DNA from 2 places in the Oceanobacillus luteolus genome. Region 1 is predicted to be linked to the other one. Evidence: riboswitches for the same ligand, from Rfam matches in the RefSeq annotation. Region 1 holds a riboswitch; the other holds the start of a gene.
The links. A riboswitch is a leader RNA that binds a small molecule or an ion and turns the genes downstream of it on or off. The one in region 1 is predicted to bind FMN.

Region 1 (14,363 bases):
ACATAGAAAGATTGGCATTTCAATTTGGAATCCGACCAGACTCCATTCCGGATGTTGTACAGGAGACATTCCTTAACATCCATCGAAGTCTGCATCAATTTGAACGCGGTAAGTTTTCAACTTGGCTATATCAAATTACATTGAATGTCGTAAGGGATCACTATCGTCGAAAGAAACGGCAATGGAAAATATTTAATAAAGTCACTGAAGATAAAAAGCTCTGGCTGCCAGGTTATTTTTACTTTGAAGAAGAGGAACATGATGTTTTACACGAAGCTGTCAAACAACTCGATGAAAAATATCGTATTCCAATCATCCTTTTCTATTTTCATGATCAAAGTTATGAAGAAATTGCAATCATTCTTAAAATCAAATTATCATCAGTGAAAACTCGTATGCATCGAGGAAGAGGGAAGCTGAAGGAAGCTTATCTAAAACTGGAAAGAAGGGGGGCGGCTAGAGATGGACGACAAACAATTGGATAAAATATTGGACGGTTTGAAAAATGAGTATGAACGATTACCGGAGTTGACGAGAAACTTTAGAAACGCCCCTGAAGATGAAAGGAAACGTCGAAAACGTGGGAAGTTATATTCATATACTGCGCTCGCAGCTGGTATCTTTCTGTTTTTAATTCTAGCATTACCGTCGTTTAGTGACTACGAGCAGGCGGATATTTCAAGCAATTATCTGACAAGTTACTATGAAAAGAAAAAGGAAGAATTCCGAATTGAATTGGGAGTAGATTCGGTTGATAATTTTTTCGAGGTGGTTGAGGCAGAAGAATTACTTGCGACGCTTCCAAAGGAAATGACAAAGGAGGTAATGGAACATACGAAATCAAGACTCGATGAAATTTTTACAACCCCAGAAACAATGATAGGTGCTTTCAATTCTGGTAAAAAAGAATTAACAGAGGAGAGCATTATAGATTTGTTCAATAAACTTAGATATCAAAGTTACGGTATGAACGATTATTTTTCCCGACTAAAACTAGAGTACCAATTAAAACAAGCTGATGTAGAGGAGTTGTACGCAAATCAATATAATTATAATGGTCCCAGTGAAATCGTAGAGTTATTGGAAACCGTGCATCAACAAGGATTACAACTTGTAAAAACGAATGTTCTTGAGGAGGACAAATTCCAAGTTGAAGTGAATTATGGTGCAATCGTAGAGCGGGTTGAAAACTGGGAAGGATTGGAAGGAATGGCAGAGTATTTGCTGCTGATAGATGAAAAGTTTGATATTCATTCTCCTGGTGTAGATAATAGCCAGGGTATTCCTTGGTACGAATTTGATGATATATTATTGGAACTGGAGGAGATCTATCATCGATACCCAGAAAACAGAGACTTGATTTTTAAAGGGCCATACATCACAAATGCGTTATACCCTGCACAAGCTTATTTGAATGACTATTTATCGACATCTATGTTAGAAGAAGGAATGTGGGAGGAGCACAGAAATACATTAGAGACTGAGCTGATTACTTTTATAGAGAATCACCCGGAATCGTTATATACACCTCTAGTTGAAGAAGCGTTGGTGGCGTATAGGGAGAATGATTGGAGGGAGCACTCTTTCTATAATGGTAGTGGTCTATATATATTATTCGATTTGATGGAAAAGGGGATTGAATATGAGGGGCTGATTGCTTTTAACCGATGGCCCCTTTCGACAGGTACGATGTCGGTTTATAATCATTATAAAGAATCAAAAGATATAGAGGAATTCTCTAGACTGAACGCTTTCGAATTCCTTAGCTTGTATATGTATGTCTCGAACATTGATAAAGAACTTTATGATTTATTACGTCCAGATGCAAGCAGTTATGAAAAAATAGATTGGATCGAAGTATATAGTGATTCTCAATCATTGGCGGAAAATAGGGTGAATGAAAATACAATTGAGTATATTTTTATCGGTAAGCATGGCGAACCAATCGGGCTGGTAGGTTTGGCTGCAACTGCGGATGGCTGGAAAGTGACCCATCAAAATTTGTATGAGTTTGAATGGTGATAAAAAATGCGCCCTGTTTTGGGCGCATTTTTTTATAATCTATCTTCTAATTTTGCTTTTTCTTCCTCAAATCCTGGTTTTCCGAGAAGAGCGAACATATTTTTCTTATAAGCTTCCACTCCCGGCTGATCAAACGGATTAACACCGAGAAGGTATCCGCTGATTGCACAAGCTTTTTCAAAGAAGTATACAAGATAACCGAATGTATAAGCATCCAATCTTGGAATTTCCACAATCAGGTTAGGAACGTCACCATCCGTATGTGCAAGCATCGTTCCTTGGAATGCTTTCTCATTGATTTCATGAAGTGTTTTCCCAGATAAGTAATTTAATCCATCTGCATCATTTTCTGCAGCTTCCAACGTTAACTCTTTACGGGACTCATGTACATGTAGAATCGTTTCGAAAATATTTCTTCTGCCTTCTTGAATGTACTGGCCAAGAGAATGGAGATCTGTTGAAAAATTCGCAGATGATGGATAAATCCCTTTCTGATCTTTTCCTTCACTTTCACCAAACAGCTGTTTCCACCATTCAGCAAAATATTGCAGACTAGGTTCATAGTTAATAAGCAGCTCAGTCGTTTTTCCTTTATTATATAAAATATTTCTGATGGCAGCATATTGATAGCTCGGGTTTTCCTCTAAAGTTGGAGTAGAGAGGTCGTCCATTGCTTGTTTTGCACCATTCATCATTTCGTCGATATTTACCCCACTAACCGCAATTGGCAACAGTCCAACAGCTGTCAACACGGAATACCTTCCGCCGACATCATCAGGGATGACAAATGTCTCATATCCTGCTTCATCTGCAGAGCCTTTAAGAGCACCCTTAGCTTTGTCGGTTGTTGCAAAAATACGGTTTCTTGCTTCTTCTTCACCATATTTTTCTTCTAAGTATTTTTTGAAAATCCGAAATGCAACTGCTGGCTCTGTCGTCGTTCCACTTTTCGAGATGACATTAATGGAAAAATCTTTATCTTTTAATACGTCAAATAATTCTGCTGTATATGTAGAACTGAGGTGATGACCGACAAAAATGATTTGTGGCGCATTTCTTTCTTCCTTGGAAAGCAAGTTTTGGAAAGAATGATTAAGCATTTCTAAAGCAGCTCTTGCGCCAAGGTAGGAGCCCCCAATCCCGATGACAAGCAGTATATCTGAATTTCCACGGATTTTTTCAGCCGCTTGCTTGATTCTAGCGTATTCTTCTTTGTCATAGTTTTCCGGTAAGTCGAGCCAACCGAGAAAATCATTCCCTGCTCCTGTCTTTTCATGAAGCAGCTCGTGAGCTTTTTCCACAAACGGTTTCATATTTTTCAGTTCATCTTCATTAAAGAATTTTAATGCCTTATCATAGGTTAATGTAACTTTTGTCATAGGAACTCTCCTTTTAACATATCGTTATACTAACTTTAAGATATATAGTATGGGAAATCAACAAAAAAACGTTTCTCTAAGTATGACTTAAAGAAACGTTCTGGAATCATTTGTTTTCAGATTGCTTAATCCACTCTTGTAATTTCTCTTTTAACGTGTTAAATCCTGCAGTAGAATCATTCTCTTGATGGGATGGAGCAGATGGTTTAGGTTGCACATTCTCTTGAGGAGCTTCTTCAGTTGCACGAATAGAAAGAGAAACTTTCTTCGCTTTTTCATTAACCTCTATTACTTTTACTTTAACCTCATCACCGATCTGCAGGTGATCATTTATATCTTTAACAAAACCATGAGTGATTTCAGATATATGAATCAAGCCTTGTGTATTTTCATCTAATTGAACAAATGCACCATATGGCTGAATGCCTGTTACTTTACCTTCAACGATTTGACCATTCTCTAATTTGTTACTCATACTGAACAACTCCTATATTTATATTCATTTTTTTACACAAGTACTCATTTTAGCACAAATATATGAATCTAGCAAAAGTGGATGAATTAAATAAAGAAAAGTTTTCTGAAGTTGAGTTATAGTAGATAAAAATTCTATTTAAAGTCCGCAGTTCAAATACTTCTCGCTGCTCCTTTGGCGGACCCTGAGCCTCCCACGCACAGGGTGTGGCGTTCTTAGTCGGCCTCGTTGTTCTGCGGACCTTGGACCGAAGATTGGAAGAGTTAGTTATAAAACAAAAAAGCGGCAGAGGCCGCTTTGTTAGATGGATTTTAATTTGTTTATTAAACTGTTGTATACTTCATCCCAAAAGTCTTGGTTATCTCGGAATGATTTTCCAATAAATTTGTACATTTCATTTGCTTTTTCTTCATGATCAGGAGCGTCCTTAGGTGGTAGGGCAGCTCTGGATTCATCAATAAACTCTTGAACTTTAGCTGCACGTGGTCCCCATTTTGCGACTTCATTACCTTCCTCATTAATGAAAATGAAAATTGGAATGGAGCGGGATTTACCATTCGTCAAGTATTGGTCCATTAATTCCAAATTATCATCTCTGAGAAGCATGCGCACATCGATGTTTGCTTTTTCGGCGATTCGAAGTAAGATGGGAACGTTTAGCATTGCATCGCCACACCAGTCTTCCGTTAAAACGATTGCTCTAAGATTTTTTTCTCGAATGTTTTCATATAAATCGGTGTGATCTGGTAAATTGAAGGTATCATAAATATGGAGGAGTCCTTCTTTATTCTTTTCCATTTTTTCAATATAATCATCGGCGGACATTGCTTTTTCAAACCATTGATTTAATGCCATTTCTACACACTCCTTCTCTTGTATTCGCTTAAATTTTATCGATAATCTTCTCCTAAGTAAACTTATTTGTCTTTTTCTGATACTATTAAAGTTAAATTTACAACTATTTGGAGGTAACATATGACGAAGTTTAATAAAGAATTTTTACTACAACTATTAAACACAGCATCACCCTCAAGTATGGAGATGGATATACAACGGAAGTGGATGGATTATGTTAAGGGTTTTGCCCATGAAGTGAGAACGGATAACGCAGGTAATGTAATCGGGATACTCAATCCAGATGCTCCTTTTAAAGTGTTGCTTGCTGGTCATAGCGATGAGATTGCGCTCGTAATCAATAGGATTGACGATAGAGGTTTTCTGCATTTCGATAAGATGGGTGGGATCAACCCCAAAGCTGCGGTTGGTATGCGTGTCGAAGTCCTTGGATATAACGGAAAGTTGACAGGTGTGATCGGTGTGAATGCGCAACACCATGGCGGGCTGAAGAACGACTTTACACTACATGATTTATTCATCGATTGTGGTTTTAAAACAAAAGAAGAGGCGGAAAAACAAGTACAAATCGGTGATCTTTGTGTATACAAGACAGAGCCGGAAATTCTCCAGGATCGTTATATAGCAGGTAGAGGTCTTGATAACCGAACTGGTTCTTTTATCGTGGCAGAAGTGTTGAAGCGTCTGTCTGAGAAAAATCCTCAGGTGGGCGTGTATGCGGTGAGTACGGTAAATGAGGAAACGAATATGGGAGGAGCCTATTTCGCTGCTGCGGGGATTGAGCCGACAATGGCGATTGCCTGTGATGTGACGTTTGCAACGGATTACCCGGGGGTCAATAAAGATAAACATGGGGATGTAAAATTAGAAGGTGGGCCTGTTCTTGCAAAAGGTGCGCCAATTAATATTAAAATCAATGCTATGCTGGAAAAAGCCGCAAAAGAACTAGATATGAAAGTACAATATGAATTGACTCCTAAGAACACAGGTACCGATGCTGACCGGATGCGATTAACAGGTAAAGGGGTTCCGGTTGGACTCGTTTCCTTGCCACTTCGTTATATGCATTCGCCGGTTGAAACCGCCAGTTTCCAAGATATTGAAGAGGAAATTGTATTGCTTGTAAAAATGATAGAAAGCTTAACAGGACAGGAAAGCCTAAATCCACTTGACTAATGCTGAGAAAATCAAGAGGTGATAAAGACCTGTTTGGAAAAGCTCAGTAGGTATATAGGCTTGACGTGTTGAAATTGGAATAAGATATTTAAAGGATAAAAGACCTTGTTTTCTTGATGTTAGAAAATGAAGGTCTTTTTTTCTTTGTTTTTTAGGGATATATCATCAATTTTAAAATGGTTTTTCTAAGGTAGTCATTTATTTATAGGTCTATATACACGAATTTCCTTATTAAGGAATCTATGTTGACTGCTATGTTACTAATACCTTAACAAAAGTCCTGTGAACGAAAAGAGGAAAAGATAATTCAAATCACTCAATTTCGAAAATTCAGTACAACTGCGACAAAATTCGACAATCTTTCGACTAAGATTTTACTATACTATGTTTAACAACATGAATCTACCTGTCGTCACTTTCAGAGAAATCGACAAGGATTGGAGAGGGGGGGAAGTATGACTACTGGTTGTTGAGTTCTCTGGGAGATAATCAAAAAGGGGGAGGAAAACCTTTGAAATTAAAGCACAAGACAAGAAGAAAAGCATTCAGCATTGCTGCTTCCGTAGTTATGGTTGCATCACTGTGTTTACCTGGTGCAGGGTTTGCACAAAGTAACGGGAAGATCAATCACTCGTTAAATGATTCTACTAAAGTAGTAGAACAAAAGGTGAGTGACCGATTGTTATCCAGTTTCAAAGACGATGAAGAAGTTACTTTTCTAGTAAAGTTCTATGAGCGGGCAGATGTACAGCAGGTTGCGAAAGAGGCAAAAGCAAATGCAGAAAATGCAAAACTATCACTCAATCAAGCAGAACATGTGCAACGGTCAGCTGTTATCGCTGAATTAAAGGAAATCTCCTTTAGCTCTCAACAAAATGTAAAATCATATATTGAACAGGAAATTGAAAATGGTAATGTGAAAGATTACCAATCTTATCATATAGTAAACGGGATGGCAGTTACTGCTACGAAAGAAGTGGCTGAGAAAATCGCTACCTTCGCGGAAGTTGAAAAGATACTTCCTAACGAAACTCGTGAGCTGTTTACTACAGTAACTGAAGAAGCTGATACTCCACAAGCAGAGATTGCTAATGTCGAGTGGAATATTGAACGGGTTGGAGCTCCAGGTGCTTGGGAAATGGGGATTGACGGTTCAGGTACAGTAGTAGCCAGTATCGATACTGGGGTACAATGGGACCACCCTGCATTAATGGACAAGTATCGTGGATATGATGCAGCAACTGGAGAGGTGGACCATACGTACAGCTGGTTTGATGCAACAGTTGGTAATGAAACACCATATGATGATCAAGGTCATGGAACTCACGTGACTGGAACTATGGTTGGAGCAGAGCCGGATGGTTCTAACCAAATTGGAGTTGCTCCAGGTGCAAAATGGATTGGAGTTAAGGCGTTCACTGAAGCAGGTGGTACCGATAGAGATTTACTAGCTGCGGCAGAGTGGATTCTTGCTCCAGGTGGAGATGCAACGAAAGCACCCGATGTTGTCAACAACTCATGGGGTGGCGGTCCGGGTCTTGATGAATGGTATCGGGACGTAGTAATTGCATGGCGTGCAGCAGAAATCTTCCCAGAGTTCTCTGCTGGTAACACGACATTATTCAATCCAGGTGGACCTGGGTCGATTGCAACACCAGCGAATTATCCAGAGTCGTTTGCGACAGGTGCAACGGATATTAACGATAATTTAGCAAGCTTCTCATTACAAGGACCATCTCCTTATGATGAAATCAAACCGGATATTTCAGCACCTGGGGTAAATATTCGCTCCAGTGTTCCTGGAAGCGGGTATGAAGGTGGATGGAATGGCACGTCTATGGCTGGGCCTGCAGTATCAGGAGTGGCCGCATTGCTTAAACAAGCGAATGCGAATCTTACTGTAGATGAGATGGAAGAAATTTTGATGAATACAGCGACTCCATTAACGAATGGAACTTACCCTGAATCACCGAACAATGGATTTGGGTATGGATTAGTAAATGCTTATGATGCAGTCTCTTCAGTTGTATCAGGTTTAGGAGTCCTTGAAGGAGCAGTTACAAAAGAAGGTGAAGATACGGAAGCACCGACTTATAGTCATGAAGCTCCAGAGGGTACCTATGCAGGAATGGATTTGGAACTTGTCCTCTCGGTAGAGGATAACATCAGCATCACATCTGTAGAAGTGGTTTATGGTGAAAATCGGGTAGAAGCAAACCGGTTATCCGGAGATCATCGAAGTGGTGAGTATGTTGTAACAGTTCCGGGTGAGGATATACAAGAAGGTACGTTTGATTATCACTTTGATATTAACGACTTCGGAAATAACACCGTAACAACCGATAGTTATTCGGTAACGGCAGAACCGGGAATTACAGTAGGATATTCCGAGGATTTTGAGGGGTCCCCTGTTGGTTGGACAGTATTTGGTGAAAACAGCAGTTGGGAACACGGAGAACCAACTTCTGGTCCTGGTTCAGCAGTTTCGGGTGAGAATGTATATGCTACGAATCTGAGCGGTACGTATAATAGTAATGAGAACGCTACACTTGTCATGCCGCCAATTGACTTACCAGAAGGAGAAGCATATTTACAATACAGTCAGTGGTATAACTTGGAAAACAACTGGGATTTCGGTCACGTATTTATTTCAACAGATGGTGAAAATTGGGAGCAACTGAATCGGTTTACAAATGTCTCCAATGGTTGGGTAGATGCCGAAATCGACCTGTCCGACTATAGCGGGGAGCGTGTATATATCGGCTTTAACTTAACTACGGACGGTAGTGTTGTCCGTGATGGTTGGTATATTGATGATGTAAGTTTATCAGAAACCTCAAGAAGCAGTTCAAGTAAAGCGCCAAGTTTAGGGCTGAATTCTCAAAAAGGATTAACTCCAGATTTTGATAGCATTGGAATGAAGAGTGGCTCTGTTGATCCAGACAAAATCGTACCAGCTCCTTCAGTAGAAAAGGATGCAGCGAAGGAAGAATCAGTTGCACCTGCAGGTTTACCTGTCGGAGCTACGGTTAGCGTTGTGGAAAGTGGAAGATCAGTGAAGACGAATCCAGCTGACGGAACGTACTCACTTCTCCATGCAGCAGGTGAATTTACGATTGTTGCTGATTCCTATGGTTTTCATTCTGCGGAACAGTCAGTTACGATTGAAGCCGACGAATCAGTAACGGCTAGTTTTACACTACAAGAACAAGATCAATATACTGTAACAGGTAATGTAACGGATGAAGTAACCGGAGAAGCTATTACGGATGCAACATTACTCCTTGTTGAGGATGCAAACGTCCAACCTGCTTCTACGAATGAAGAAGGTAGTTTCAGCATCACTGCTTATGAAGGAGTTTACACCGTAAAAGTTCTTGCACGTGGTTACCATGCGAAAGAAGTGGAAGTGGACTTCACAAGTGATGGAACAATCGATATCGAACTTGAGCCGTTCTACACTGTTCCGGGTGGAGAAATTGGCTATGATGATGGAACGCCAGAAAATGCACGAGCATTCTATGATGCGGGTAACGGTTGGGCTGTACGAATGTCCTTGGAAGAAGGTCGTGACACAGCAATTGTGACGGATGGAGTCTTCCAATTCCATGGAACTGACTGGCCAAACCCAGGCGGCGTTGATTTCGCTGTAGAAGTTTGGGATGCTACTGGTCCGAATGGGGCGCCTGGAGAGCGTATTGCCGGTCCGTTTGAAGCAGAAGCAACACGTAGCTTGGATGAATGGACGGTTGTTGATTTGAGTGAACATGCAATTCAAGTAGACGGTGACTTCTACATGGTGTACATTCAAACAGATCCTAATCCAAATACACCAGGATTAGCTACAGATGAGAATGGACCATATGCAGAAAGAAGCTTCCAATATGTAGGAGGTGCTTGGTCAGCATCGCCTGCCAGCGAAGGTAATTACATGATTCGTGCCCGTGTAAGTTATGAAGTGGAGGGGCCGGTCATCACTTCTCCTGAAGAGGGATTCATTACGAATGAGACTCAATTAAACGTTGAGGGTACAGCGTCGCCGACTACTTCCGTCAAACTGTTGAATAACGGGGAAGAAGTGGATACTGTAGAAGTCGGCAATGAAGGTACTTTTAACATTCCGGTTGATCTTTCTGAAGGTGATAATGAATTAGTTGCAGTCACATTACTTGATGGAAGAGAAATTATGGAATCTGAATCGGTAACAATCGTATCAGATACGGAAGCACCAGAACTTACGATTGATAGTCCAGAAGATGGAATGAAATCAAAAAATGAAACGGTGACGGTAGAAGGTACGGTAGCAGATGCTAATCTGGATTATGTAGAAGTAAATGGAGAGCGTGCACGTGTAGATGATGGCAACTATTCACTGCGCATTCTTCTAGACGAAGGAACAAATGAGATCGAAGTAGTTGCCGCTGACCTGGCTGGTAATACAACAGCTGACTCAGTTAGCATCGATGTTGATTTTACAGCACCTGAGATTGAGAATTTAACGCCTGAAGAAGATGTTACCTTAAATGCTGGACAAACTGTAAAGTTTGAATTCGACAGTGAACCAGGACTTGATGCAACATTCGTTATCCACATGCCATTGACGAATGTACAGTCCAATCCGACAGAATTACCGATGATGGAAACATCTGAAGGTCATTATGTTGGTTACTGGACAGCAACAAGCAGTGTTGTTGCTGAAGGAGCGGTCATCGAAGTGAAAGTGGTTGATGATTACGGTAACGAAGCTAGAGAACAGGCGGAGGGCAAACTGTTCATTAATGTGGAATAAAACAAAAAAATAAAGATGCGGCAAACTGAGCCGCATCTTTTTCTTTTTATCAATATAGAAAAATGACATCACTATTTGTGTATTATGAAGGCTTTTGAATAATATTATATGAGCTATGTTTATTTGAGGGTCTCGCTTGTATTATAATCCTCCATTGATCCTGTCTTTTCTTTAACTGCTGTGATGCGAAATGTTTACCGATTGGCACTTTCGTGTAAAAGAATCCAGCGGTAATGAGAATGCCGAAAAACCAACCTGCAATTTTGTCTATAAATAAGCATTCGGTTATATCCGTCCACTCCATAAGTTTTTAATAAACATGTATTCCAGTTATGAATAGACCTCTCGAAATGAAAAGCAATTGAATGACTTGGAACCACATCATAATACCATCTTTATTATAACCTTTTAAAAAATACAATAAATACTGAAAATATCATAAAAAATTTATAGTAGCTCCCTTGCAAAATATAGAAAATGTAGTATACTTATCTTTAGTAATTAAATAATCGATTCTAATCTTCGGGGCAGGGTGCAATTCCCGACCGGCGGTAAAGGGTGAATACTCTCAAGTCCGCGAACCATAATGGAATGTTATGGTTGACCTGGTGTGATTCCAGGACCGACAGTTAAAGTCTGGATGGGAGAAGATGTCAAGCCAATTTAGGTGCGATTTTTGTGTACCTTTATTTACCTTTGCATACTCAAATCCTATAGCCCCACTAGGCTATAGGATTTTTTACTTTTTCTCTAAAGTCAAAGGATGCACGAGGCAAGGCAATCCTTCATCACGAGTTAGAATCGATTAGCAAAAGATGAAGGAGGAGAAGAAGATGCAAAAAACGAATAAGCAATCTTCAAACTTACTAAGATTAATTATATTAGCACTACTAGGAACGATTTCACTCATTCTATTTTTCTTGAACTTTCCATTGCCGTTCCTGCCACCGTATTTAAAAATTGATTTCAGTGATGTTCCTGCGTTAATGGCATCACTTATATTCTCGCCACTTGCTGGAGCTGCTGTCGTCCTGATTAAGAATTTGCTCTATTTAGCAGTTTCTGGAGCGGGAGATCCTATTGGTGTAGCAGCGAATTTCTTGGCAGGGGTCATGTTTGTTGTTCCAGTATCCGTCATTTACCACAAATACCATAAAGGTGTGAAATCGATTGTTTCCGGTTTGGTAACAGGAACGATTGTGATGGCAATTGGAATGTCCGTTTTAAATTATTTTGTCATCCTACCGGCTTATGCTTGGTTTATGGGATGGGAAGATATGACCCAATCCGTGAAATGGGGCGCAGTCCTAGCTGGGATACTTCCATTTAATATTTTGAAAGGGATTATTGTTGGACTGTTATTCGTACCAGTATTTATAAAAATGCGTGCATGGATAGAGCAAAAGCAATCGACTCTTGCATAAAAATAACAGGGAGCATCCTAAGTATGAGATGCTCCCTGTTTTGTGTTTTTTAATTATTGTTCTTCATCGACAAGAAATCGAGCAGTTGGCATTGCTTCCAGTCTTTCTTCTGGTATTGGTTTTTGTGATTTTTCACTGATGCCATAGGTCTTCTTTTCAATTCGTTCCAATGCATCTTCTATTTCCATTAGTTTTTCACGATGAACCATATCCAAACCGGCATCACGTTCTTGTTCAAATTGCTCCGTCCCGATATCTGCCGGATGGTTACCGTAATCTGCAAGTTCTTGAGTTGCTTCATTTGGCGATTCATTTTTACTTGTATTTAAAAGTTGTTCTGTTTCGGTTTTTAATTGCAGTAGTTTTTCTTTAAAATATTCCAGTTTTTCATCAGATAAATATGTCTGCATCCAAATCGCTCCTTTTAGGTCATCTTACAATCCATGAGAGAGGAAAGAGAAATGTAGCGCAGCACATGTTTATAAAAAGGTTTAGAAGAATACAGCAAGTACTAAAGAAATTCCAAGTAATAGTCCATAAATTGTATTCGTCTTTCCGGTTGCTGCCATCGCTGGCATCATCTCTAACGGTTCTGTTTTCCCACGGAAGTTCTTTATGACGAAAATAGCTTTCGGTGCACTAAGAAATGTGAGCAATGACCAAATCGGCAAGAGGTTAAAAATTATTAGGCCAAGTGTCCATCCATAAGCAACAAAGAATAAAACAGCAAGTAATGTTATTGCTTTTTCTCTTCCGATTAATACTGCTATTGTTTTTCTTCCGCCGATTTTATCGCCATCACGATCACGGATATTATTGGATAAGTTCAGGCTTCCGATTAAAATAGTGATAGGAATTGATATCCAAATAACTTCAGCCGTGAGTGTAAGAGTCTGAATATAGTACGTAATGCCGATAATGACACTACCCATTAGAACACCGGAAAACAATTCGCCGAATGGAGTGTAAGAAATTGGTATTGGCCCTCCAGTATATAAGTAACCGATTAGCATACATACTAAACCAATAACAGCAATCCACCAGCTTGATGCAAGACAAATATAAACACCGAGAATAACGGCTATTCCATAAAAAGCAAAGGCTAAATTCCGGATTGTTTTTGGGTTCACCCCATCTCGGACAATCGTTCCTCCGATACCTACAGATTCCTCGGTGTCGAGACCAAGTACGTAATCATAATACTCATTGAACATATTAGTTGCAGCTTGAATTAAAACAGAAGCAACCAGCATTGCGGTAAATAGCAGCCAATTGATAATTCCATCATGATAGGCAAGCATCGTTCCGACAAAAACGGGTATAAAAGATGCAGTGAGTGTATGCGGTCGCATTAAACGCCACCAAACATCAAAGCCTGATTTTTCATTCAGTGCTTCTCTGATTTCATTTTTTTTAGCAGTTTGCATTAGACTTCCCCCTAAGACTCTATCCAATTAATTTTAGGAAAATATGCACATTATGTCAATTTGTTTTGATTCAGTGGATTCTTGCAATGTCTGCAAACGGTTCTTTGGGCATACAATTCCATCACAAATAATGTTTCATTATATTTTTCCCACATTAATTGTTAAACATGTTCGTTATAATTTGTCAAAAAACGGGCCTTTCCTTGAGAAAGTGAAGAAAAGAGCATAAAATGGAAATGGATGTTTTTTACTAGTGAAGGAAAGAGATTTTAGTGTTGTGACTAACTGTCACATACTAAAATAGCCACGCCGGCTAAAGTACACTGTGGCTCGAGCCCAACTGCTTACTTAAATAAGAAGAGCATTTTAGCCTATGAACGTGGTAATTATCGGAGGTCTAATTATGATTGATATAAAAATGAAAAAGCTTGAAGGACAAATTGATGCGGCAATCAAATCCATCCGTTCCGATGAGTCAGTAAAGCTTTTCAGTATAACGAAGAGAATTAATAAGAAAACCCCTCTTCAGGTTTTTGAGGGGGCTAAGCGCTTTGGCAAAGATCGCTTCTATTGGATGAATGCCGAACGCACACTCACTATAACTGGTGTTGGTGCAACGATAACGATAGAGGCTGAAAAAGACCGATACCACCAGACGGAAACAGTATGGAAACAAATTTTAAATGAAGCGTGGATTGAAAATGAATATTCATCCATTCCTGCAACTGGAGTTGTTGCTTTTGGTGGAATGGAATTCGATCCATTGAAACCAAAAACAGAGCTATGGAAAAAGTTTAAGACAAGCCAATTCTATAT
Region 2 (5,212 bases), on a different contig from region 1:
ACTAAACCTACTTAAATATAATGAAGTCTCCTATGTCCAATTCAAGAATTAATAGGCAAGAGTTAGCATTCACTTCCAAAAGCAGACTTGTAATCTATTATTGTCGGGGTCATAAAAATCAAAGAATTGATTGTGACCATCACTTTGTATCCCAGTAACTCGTACACCCTTTCCCTCTAATTGGAGATACGTATCGTTAATATCCTTCGTATAAAAAATCGGGTAAATGGAATGATCTTTATTCGTCACCACTCCTTCTTCAATCGTTAAGGGAACCCCACTATTTCCGACGTTTAAAACACGGTACCCTTCCCCTTTAAACGAAACAGTAAATCCTAACTTCTCATACCAAGCGGTTGCTTCTTCGATATTACTTACAGTGAGACATATCGTGTCGATTCTTTCAAACACAACACAGCACTCCTATCCATTCAGATTTTTACCACTTATTACTTCCACATCACTGCGTATATTCCTTCTAACATTTCTTCGGTGGCGTTTTTCACGCACATTTTTGGGTTAAACTAACGTAAAGCTGGTTTTATAAGAAAGAAGGTAGATGTGATGGAGATTAGTGGCAAGGAACAAGCATATAAAATACAGTACGCATCACGCAATCTCTGGTCGGGAGTTTTATTCGGTCTTGGAATGGTTGCATTCTTGGATGAAGCACTATTTCACCAAATCCTCGGCTGGCATCATTTTTACGACAAATCGACGACAGAGATTGGACTGCTGTCAGACGGATTGTTTCACGCCTTTAGCTGGTTTGCGACAGTCGGATCTCTCTTTATGGTTGCTGACTTGCGCAGAAGGAATGGGTTTTGGTTGAAAAGATGGTATGGTGGTGTCCTTTTAGGTGCTGGGGGCTTTAATTTGTATGATGGGATTGTGCATCATAAAATTTTAAAGGTCCATCAGATTCGCTACGACACGGATAATCTTTTCCTCTATGATGTCGTTTGGAACAGTATCGCAGCAGTCATCCTTATCATCGGTATCATTGTTACTTTAAAAACTAGGCACATGTTGAAAAGGAGCAATTCTTAATGGCGCATCCACATCACGGAAATGACTTTCCACAAACCGCAGAAATCATTCTCTCGCTCCCTTTTATTCTCGGTATCGTCATCTACTTGTTCATGATGATATATACAAATAAACAAGGACGAAAATGGCCAATCTATCGAGCCTTTCTCTGGGTAAGTGGGTCGTTCCTTTCTCTCATTGCAGTTGCTGGTCCACTTGCAGAGTTATCACATACAGACTTTCGGGTACATATGATTGGTCATCTTCTGCTTGGCATGTTAGGTCCGCTCCTAATGGTACTTGGTGCACCGGTGACGCTGCTTCTACGGTCTCTGCCCGTAAGGCAAGCACGTAGGGTGACAAAACTGTTCCGAAGTAAAATTGCCGAGTTTCTAAGTCATCCACTTGTAACTTCCACATTGAATATAGGGGGTCTCTGGGTACTCTATACAACGAACCTTTACGTGATGATGCATGAGTATATGTGGCTGCATATCGTTGTCCATCTTCATGTTTTTTTAGCTGGCTATTTGTTTACAGTCTCGATGATTTACATCGATCCCATTCCACACCGCAGAAGCTTTTTTTCTCGTTCGATCATTTTAGTTCTTGCTCTGGCCGCGCACGGAATACTGTCCAAATATATTTATTATACCCCGCCGATTGGGGTCCCCCCATATGAAGCGGAGGTTGGCGGCATGATTATGTATTATGGTGGAGATGCAGTGGATCTTATCATTATTATTATCCTGTGCGCGCAATGGTACAAAGCGACAAAACCGCGAGTGCATCGCAAACAAAAGCTAGCTTCCATTTAACGTAAAATCTATGACTAAACAGCTATTTTTCCTAATTGTCTTTACTTTGTATCCATCTATGATAAAATAGAAAATAATTAAATAGAATTCCTTCGGGGTCGGGTGAAATTCCCAACCGGCGGTGATGAGATTTTTTTCTCTAAGCCCGTGACCCGGTGTCAGCTATCTGATACCGGTGGATTTTGGTGAGATTCCAAAGCCGACAGTAAAGTCTGGATGGGAGAAGGAAACGGATCAGTCCATATTTTTTAGGACTTTTATTTACGTATGCAAAAATCTCCCTATCGATTAGATAGGGAGATTTTTAATTGATGAGGAGACACGTCTCTATTTTCGTGTTTCTATACTCTTCATTGGCATAGCTGCAGATTCATCCATCCAACATTCTTCTCGACTGCTTACCCCGAAGCTAACCATATTCCATTTAATCATTTTTAAAAAAATAGAAAGGAGGCTATTCATGTTCACTGGTATAGTTGAAGAACTAGGGACCATTGAAAAAATTACGACGAAAGGAAATACGCTGGTCCTCATCATTCAAGGTGACATCATCATGAGCGATTTAAATTTGGGTGATAGTATCGCTGTGAATGGAGTTTGTCTAACCGTAACGGATTTCGGTAACCGTTCATTTATGGCAGATGTGATGCCTGAAACGTATAAAGATACTTCCCTTTCTCGTTTAAAACCTGGTTCGCAAGTAAACCTGGAACGGGCAATGGGAGCAGGCGGCCGATTTGGCGGGCATTTTGTTTCCGGCCATATCGATACCGTTGGAAAAATTGTTCGAAAAAAATCTAGTGAAAATGCCATCTATATTGATATTTCATTTCCACCAGAATATATCCATTACATCTTACCGAAAGGTTCTATCGCACTGGACGGTACCTCCTTGACCGTGTTCGGCATTCGAGAAGATATCGTTACTGTTTCTATTATCCCGCACACCGCAAAAGAAACGGTTCTCGGATTAAAAGATACAGGTGATATCGTTAATATAGAATTTGATATGATCGGAAAATATCTTTATTCTTTCCTAAGAAAATCAGAGCAAGCGGCAACACCAAAGGAAGATATTTCTACAGAGTTCCTACGTAAAAACGGCTTTATGTAATAGAAAGGATGGTTGTATGTTTGCCACTATCGAGGATGCAGTAAAAGAATTAAAATCTGGAAAAGTCATTATCGTTTGTGATGATGAGGATCGGGAAAATGAAGGGGATTTTATCGGCCTGGCTGATTACATCACACCAGAAACGATAAATTTTATGGCCAAAGAAGGTCGAGGTTTGATTTGTACTCCTATTGAGGAAAGTATTGCTAAAAAACTGAATCTCCATCCGATGGTAGAGAACAATACCGATAATCATGAAACTGCTTTTACAGTCAGTATCGACCACGTTCAAACGACAACTGGCATCAGTGCTTACGAGCGCTCCCTAACGATTCAAAAAATGTGTGAAATTGATTCTTCACCAGAAGATTTCAGAAGACCAGGACATATTTTTCCCCTCGTCGCGAAAAACGGTGGTGTGTTAGAAAGACCGGGACATACAGAAGCTGCGGTTGATTTAGCTAAACTCGCCGGAGCCAAACCGCTTGGAGTCATTGTAGAAATCATGAATGAAGATGGAACGATGGCCCGGGTAAATGATCTACAGCTCGTAGCTGAGAAATTTGATTTGAAAATGATTACTATTAAAGATCTCATTCATTATTTAAGCGTTCAAACTGAATGGGCCGTATCACATAACAGATAAAATGAGAAGAGGAGAAATATAAATGAAAAACATTATCGAAGGAAATTTAATTGGAACTGGACTTAAAGTAGCGATTGTAGCTGGACGATTTAATGAATTTATTACGGATAGATTGCTGAGCGGAGCAGAAGATGCACTCCGTAGACATGGGGTAAACGAAGAAGATATTACGATTGTATGGGTACCAGGTGCATTCGAAATTCCACTGGCAGCTAAAAAGTTGGCCGATAAAGGTAAATTCGATGCAGTCATCACGTTAGGTGCCGTCATTAGAGGAGCAACACCACATTTCGATTATGTAAGCAGTGAAGTGACAAAAGGTGTTGCTAACACTGGATTAGATAGCGATGTACCGGTCATATTTGGAGTTCTGACAACCGATTCCATTGAACAGGCAATCGAACGAGCTGGAACAAAAGCGGGCAACAAAGGATTTGAAGCAGCTGTTACAGCAATTGAAATGGGTAATCTTTATAGAAGCTTAAATGAGATTTAATCTATCTAAGAAGCAGGAATATCCTGCTTCTTATTTTATTGTGGACGTTTTTCATACGGATGAAGCTGACCTACAATGGACTCTTTGGAATCATTCTCGATACTCCTGATGACCCCTTTTGCTATCTCATTATGAGTCAACCACCGCGAATGATTATCCTCCAAAACAAAACCTAAATAAACTTTGTGATGTTCACAATTGGACGAGAGATGTAAAGGGTCATCCTGAAAATATCTTCTGCTGCCTTTTACTTGATACAACTTCCAAGTATTACTATGTTGCGAAATTATTTTATCCACCAACTCCAACGCTGGATAAGAAGGTATCCAGCTCACCACTAACGATATGGGGCCATCTTGTTCTATCGCATTTTTGATTGCCTCTTCCAAAGCATCATGATGGTTGTAATCCACCATGATGCTTCGGATTACCTCCGGATTTTCTGCTTGATTCTTCAAATCCAAATGCTTATTTTCACTCCTTCCGACAACCGAGGTGATGTATCCTTGCTCTGCCAGCCACAGTGAAACATCTTTCAGCATTCCTGTTCCGCCTATTACTAGAGCGTGCTTTTTAATCAATTCAAATTCTCCCCCAATTACATTGATAATAAATACTCCAACTAAAATCATCCGCCTTCAGGTGCCACAAGTTCGACCTTTATCCTATCCTGGTCTTCAAAATAAACGGCATAATGATTTTCCCCACCGGCAAAAGGATGCTTTTCAGGATAAAGAAGGTTAACACCTCTATTCCTTAACTTCTCAGTCATGTCATCCACATGCTGACGTGATTGCCCATGAAATGCGAGATGATTAAGTCCGACTCGGGAACGATGATACGGAACGTTTAAAAATCGTTCCTCTGCTTGAACAAAAACAATATATGTATCACCTAATTGCCAACTCCGTCCACTTCCCCATTCCTGAAATGGAGAATAGCCCAATTCTTCAAGAAACCAACCCCAAAATTCTACGGTCTTATGGAGGTCCGATACAAAAATTTCAATATGGTGAATGACCCCTTTTGACAAGAAAAATCCTCCTTTATCTATATTATCTGCCACATAGGAATCAGATGTCAAAGCTACGATTTACCCTCCCAATACT

Region 2: linked by a shared signal. The riboswitch ahead of ribE (riboflavin synthase) and the one ahead of ACFSBH_RS06900 (ECF transporter S component) in region 1 are both predicted to bind FMN.

The regions. Positions count from the first base shown of each region.
Region 1 covers NZ_JBHUDE010000034.1:78,651-93,013, forward strand. Annotated here, with positions in the region: gene ACFSBH_RS06865 (RNA polymerase sigma factor) at 1-485, shown strand, start outside; gene ACFSBH_RS06870 (hypothetical protein) at 463-2,022, shown strand; gene ACFSBH_RS06875 (glucose-6-phosphate isomerase) at 2,055-3,401, opposite strand; gene yugI (S1 domain-containing post-transcriptional regulator GSP13) at 3,508-3,876, opposite strand; gene ACFSBH_RS06885 (thioredoxin family protein) at 4,177-4,731, opposite strand; gene ACFSBH_RS06890 (M20/M25/M40 family metallo-hydrolase) at 4,852-5,907, shown strand; gene ACFSBH_RS06895 (S8 family serine peptidase) at 6,419-10,696, shown strand; FMN riboswitch at 11,211-11,352, shown strand; gene ACFSBH_RS06900 (ECF transporter S component) at 11,530-12,120, shown strand; gene ACFSBH_RS06905 (TraR/DksA C4-type zinc finger protein) at 12,174-12,530, opposite strand; gene ACFSBH_RS06910 (1,4-dihydroxy-2-naphthoate polyprenyltransferase) at 12,612-13,547, opposite strand; gene ACFSBH_RS06915 (isochorismate synthase) at 13,951-14,363, shown strand, end outside.
Region 2 covers NZ_JBHUDE010000159.1:40,362-45,573, reverse strand. Annotated here, with positions in the region: gene ACFSBH_RS18265 (VOC family protein) at 70-411, opposite strand; gene ACFSBH_RS18260 (DUF2243 domain-containing protein) at 565-1,050, shown strand; gene ACFSBH_RS18255 (cytochrome c oxidase assembly protein) at 1,050-1,847, shown strand; FMN riboswitch at 1,932-2,079, shown strand; gene ribE (riboflavin synthase) at 2,308-2,961, shown strand; partial or broken gene ribB (3,4-dihydroxy-2-butanone-4-phosphate synthase) at 2,978-3,565, shown strand; gene ribH (6,7-dimethyl-8-ribityllumazine synthase) at 3,630-4,103, shown strand; gene ACFSBH_RS18235 (Rossmann-fold NAD(P)-binding domain-containing protein) at 4,139-4,735, opposite strand; gene ACFSBH_RS18230 (VOC family protein) at 4,732-5,136, opposite strand; gene ACFSBH_RS18225 (SAM-dependent methyltransferase) at 5,190-5,212, opposite strand, start outside.